Regions from separate parts of the Apilactobacillus micheneri genome, predicted to be linked through region 2. Evidence: a T-box and tRNA genes for the amino acid it is inferred to sense, from the RefSeq annotation. Region 2 holds a T-box; the other holds one or more tRNA genes.
What was found. A T-box is a leader RNA that pairs with one kind of tRNA and senses whether it is charged. The one in region 2 lies ahead of leuS (leucine--tRNA ligase), so its partner is inferred to be a tRNA-Leu.
Positions count from the first base shown of each region.

Region 1: it encodes a tRNA-Leu, which carries the amino acid that the T-box ahead of leuS (leucine--tRNA ligase) is inferred to sense. The anticodon was not compared.

Region 1 is NZ_QUBI01000009.1:3,117-5,542, reverse strand. Features, by position in the region: gene DY123_RS07310 (SprT family protein) at 1-154, shown strand, start outside; gene thrB (homoserine kinase) at 160-1,035, shown strand; tRNA gene DY123_RS07300 (tRNA-Leu) at 1,106-1,191, shown strand; gene DY123_RS07295 (LCP family protein) at 1,241-2,323, opposite strand.
Region 2 is NZ_QUBI01000004.1:137,043-139,468, reverse strand. Features, by position in the region: gene leuS (leucine--tRNA ligase) at 1-1,279, opposite strand, end outside; T-box leader at 1,352-1,562, opposite strand; gene mnmM (tRNA 5-(aminomethyl)-2-thiouridylate-methyltransferase MnmM) at 1,680-2,237, shown strand; gene DY123_RS05840 (MDR family MFS transporter) at 2,267-2,426, opposite strand, start outside.

The DNA.
Region 1 (2,426 bases), on a different contig from region 2:
GGGTGGTTCTAGATATGCACCTGCTCCTAAAAATAAGAATTTATTGAAATATGTATGTAGTAATTGTGGACAAATTTATTTAAGAAAAAGAAGAATTAATACGAATCGCTATGTATGTAGTAAATGTCACGGAAAATTAATTAAACGGGGATGATTTATTTGGATAAGAAGTTAATTGTTAGAGTTCCAGCCACTTCATCTAATTTAGGTGCTGGTTTTAATTCTTTAGGAATTGCTTTTCATTTATACTATACAGTAATTGTTGAAGAAGAAATGGATGAATGGCAAGTTAATCATGCATTGGGTAAAAATATTCCACATGACGAAAATAATCTCATCGTCAAGACAATTTTGTCAATTGAACCTAATATTCATCCACATCAATTGACCGTTATGTCAGACGTTCCAATGGAAAGAGGAATGGGTTCTAGTACGACTGCATTAGTAGCTGGTATTAAAATTGCTAATGCTTTAGGGCACCTAAATTTATCTCTAGATGAACAAATTGACATAGGGGCAAAATTAGAAGGACATCCTGAAAATGTTACTTCTGCAATTTTAGGTGATTTAACCATTTCAACTTTTGATGGTGATAGATGTACTACTGTAAAAGCATCAATGCCTAAAAATATTTCTGTTTTAATGTTTATTAATAAACATTCTGTAGTATCTAAACAAGATTTACCAAAAACAATTAATTTTGATGATGCTATTCAATCAAGTAGCTTTGCTAATGTATTCGTTGCTTCCGTTATGAGCGGTGAGTGGAGTAAAGCAGCAGAAATGATTGAAAAAGATAAATTTCATGAACATTATCGTGAAAAAGATGTGCCAGAGTTAAGTACAATTAGAAAATATGCACATGATATTGGAATTCGTGGTACTTATATTAGTGGGGATGGTCCTACTATTGCTACATTTGGAACTGAAAATGAGTTATATCAATTAAGGGATATTTTGAATAGTCATCATTTAGATGGCGATTTAAGAGTGCTAAAAATTGATTATGATGGAGCTTCAGTTAGAGGAGAATAACTGATGTTTGCTACAAATAAATTTGTCAAATTAATATAAATTGACTATAATATTATTTGTAGTTTATTAAGCGGCCATGGCGGAATTGGCAGACGCGCAAGATTAAGGATCTTGTCGGGAATTATCTCGGTGGAAGTTCGAATCTTCTTGGCCGCATAAATAAAAAAGGTACCTTCGAAGTTATCGAAGGTGCCTTTTTTATTTATCAATATGATGTAGCAGCAGTATTATTAGTATTGTCGCTAGTTGAATTTACGCTATTATCGCTGGTAGTATCTTGAGTATTGTTTAAAACATTAGAAGTACTTAAGCCTAATGTTTTTCTAATATCATTTGAAACATTTAATAACTCTTGTTGTGTTGGTACTTCATAGTCAACGCCATTAACCATTGCAGATTCACCTTGAAGAGTTTGTGATTTAATGTGATGAGTTGCATCGCCATATCTTTCACGTAATGCAACCATATCATCAAACTTCATATCGGTTTTAAGTTTACCTGAAATTGAGTTTAATATTTCTTTATATCTTGGTAATGAAGAAATATTCATTCCTTTAATTACTAATTTTTGTAGAACTTGTCTTTGTCTAGTTTGACGACCATAGTCACCTGCAGGATCTTGATGACGCATTCTTGAATAGTCAAGAGCCTGAGCACCATTAAGCGTTACGGTTTGACCCTTAACAACGTTAGCATTTCCATATTTGAAAGTTAAAGGAGGAGTAACAGTAACACCACCAACAGCATTTACCATTTGTTCTAGTCCACCCATGTTAACAATTGCGAAGAAGTCGATTGGAACATTTAATAAGTTTTGAACAGTTTGAACAGCACTGGAGGCACCACCAATTGAATATGCAGCATTAATTTTTTCATAAGGCTGTGAGTCACCAGGAACAGTTACTTTAGTATCACGAGGAATACTTGTTAAATGAATGGTTTCTGATTTGGGATTAACTGTTGCTAAAATCATAGTATCAGTTCTTCCTGTATCATTACGTCCTAATGCACCAGTATCAGTTCCCAAAAGTAAAATTGAGACTGGCTTATTTTGAGCAATAACATTAGAAACATTTCTTTCTTTATGTTCAACACCAGGTTCATATGCTTTGTTAGCAGCTGATTTCATATTTGTATAAACATTATAAGCACCAATTAATCCTAGTACCAATACTATTAGAAATATAAAGAATGCAATCCAAGCACCACGATGCTTTTTTTTCTTAAAATGAGGTTGATTATTTTGTGTTCTAGAGTATGCTTTATTTTTATCATTATTGTTTTGCATGTTTTAGTCATTACTCCTTTTATTTAAATGTGGTCAAAATACTAATAATTTATATTATAAACGCATTTTATCAAAAAAAAATAAATTTCTCGATATTTTTTAG
Region 2 (2,426 bases):
CCCAATATCTTTGACGTGAGAAAATCCAATCTCTTAATCGATAATTAGTTTTAGCATTACCCGCATTATTATCTTCTAACCATTTAATAGCTTTTTCGATAGCTTCTTGTTTACCCATACCATCTAAGAAATCAGAGTTAATATGTTTTCCATCTCCGGTGTATGCCTCTTTAGAAACATCTCCACCTTCAATAACAGGCTTAATTGGTAAATCGAACTTATTAGCAAATTCATAGTCACGATCATCATGTGCAGGAACTGCCATTATTGCACCAGTACCATAACTAGATAATACATAATCTCCAATCCATATTGGTAATTTTTCACCATTAATTGGATTAATACCATATGCTCCAGTAAATACACCTGATTTATTTTTATTTAAATCAGTTCTTTCTAAGTCAGATTTAGTTGAAACTTCTTTTCGATATTTCTCAACAGCTTCTTTTTGATCAGCAGTTACAATTTTATCAACTAATTCATGTTCAGGAGCAAGGACCATATAAGAAGCACCAAATAAGGTATCTGGTCTAGTAGTAAATACTTCAATTTTGTCGTCATCATGACCATAAACATTAAAGAATACACTTGCACCTCTTGAACGACCAATCCAATTTTTTTGCATTTCTTTAATACTTTCAGGCCAATCTAAGTCATCCAAATCATCAATTAGACGATCAGCGTAAGCAGTAATTTTCAATACCCATTGAGTCATTGGAACACGGTATACTGGATAACCACCACGTTCTGTTTTACCATCTTTCACTTCTTCATTAGCAACAACTGTTCCCCCCATAAAATCAGGAGCCCAGTTAACTTCAATTTTATCTTCGTATGCTAAACCTTTTTTATAAAGTTGTTCGAAAATCCATTGAGTCCATTTATAATATTTTGGATCAGTAGTATCAACTTCTCGATCCCAATCATATGAAAATCCTAAAGACTTAATTTGTTCTCTAAAATGTTCAATATTCTTTTGAGTAAAAGTACCAGGATGATTACCAGTTTTTAAAGCATATTGTTCTGCTGGTAATCCAAATGCATCAAAACCAATTGGATGCAATACATTTTTACCCTGCATTCTTTTCATTCTAGACATTATGTCAGTTGCTGTATATCCTTCTGGATGTCCAACATGCAATCCTTGTCCTGAAGGATAAGGAAACATGTCTAAAGCGTAATAATTTTCTTTATTAGGATCATTTGTTGTTTTAAACGTATCATTTTTGGCCCAATATTTTTGCCACTTTTTTTCTATATCAAGATGATTGTAAGGCATTATATATTATTCCTCCTATAAAAATAATTATTAGATAATAAAAAAGTCCTACAAGTGAATATCAAAAATCACCTATAGGACGAAAGTTTCCGCGGTACCACCTAAAAATTCTTTGTATAACAATACAAAACTCTTTACGCTCCGTAACGAGGAAAACGTTTTAACCTATTATTTTCAGTTAAAAATTCAACGATGAGTTCAATTGATTAATTTCTAAATTCACAGCGTCCATTTAGTTTCTGAAAAAAATAATCAATTTACTAGTTCGTATCCACATTTTATTATCTATCAATTTAATTATTTATTATATTACCAGTCTATAAATTTAAAATCAAGTTTAACTAATATATTTTATAAATGATATAATTTAACTAATAAAAATTTCGGAAAGGATTTTATTATGAAATTAGAACCATCTTTAAGGTATAGTCATACGATAATGTCACAAGTAATAAAAAGTGGTGATAATGTTATCGATGCCACTGTAGGTAAAGGAAATGATACTGAATTTTTATCTAAATTAGTAAAAGAACATGGTAAAGTATACGGCTTTGATTTACAAAAAGATGCTATCAATATTACTAAAAAAAGACTAGAAAAAAATAATTTAAATAATACTAAACTATTCAATATTGGACATGAAAAAATTAAAGAATATGTAAAAGATAAAATTAATGGAGCAATTTTTAACTTAGGATATTTACCAGGTGGCAATAAAGATATAATAACAAAGCCCAAAACAACAATAACAGCAATTAAAGCATGTTTAGAATTGCTTGAAAAAGATGGCATTATAATATTGGTATTATATTATGGTCATCCTGGCGGAAAAACTGAAAAAAATGCAGTAATAGATTTTGTCAAAAATTTAGAACAAAAAAAATATTCTGTTTTAGAATATAAATTTATTAACCAGATAAATGAACCCCCTATCTTAATAGCTATTCAAAAAAAATAAAAAAGACACGATTTTAAATCGTGTCTTTTTTATTTATCAATTTTTTTATCAAACAAATTAATAATAATTACTAGTATAACTATTATTAAACAAAATAAGAAAACTTCATGCAAAGAATTATATAATATATTTTTTAAAGAATTAAGTACATTTTCAGATAAGTTCAAATGAGTTTTATAGTTGATAAAT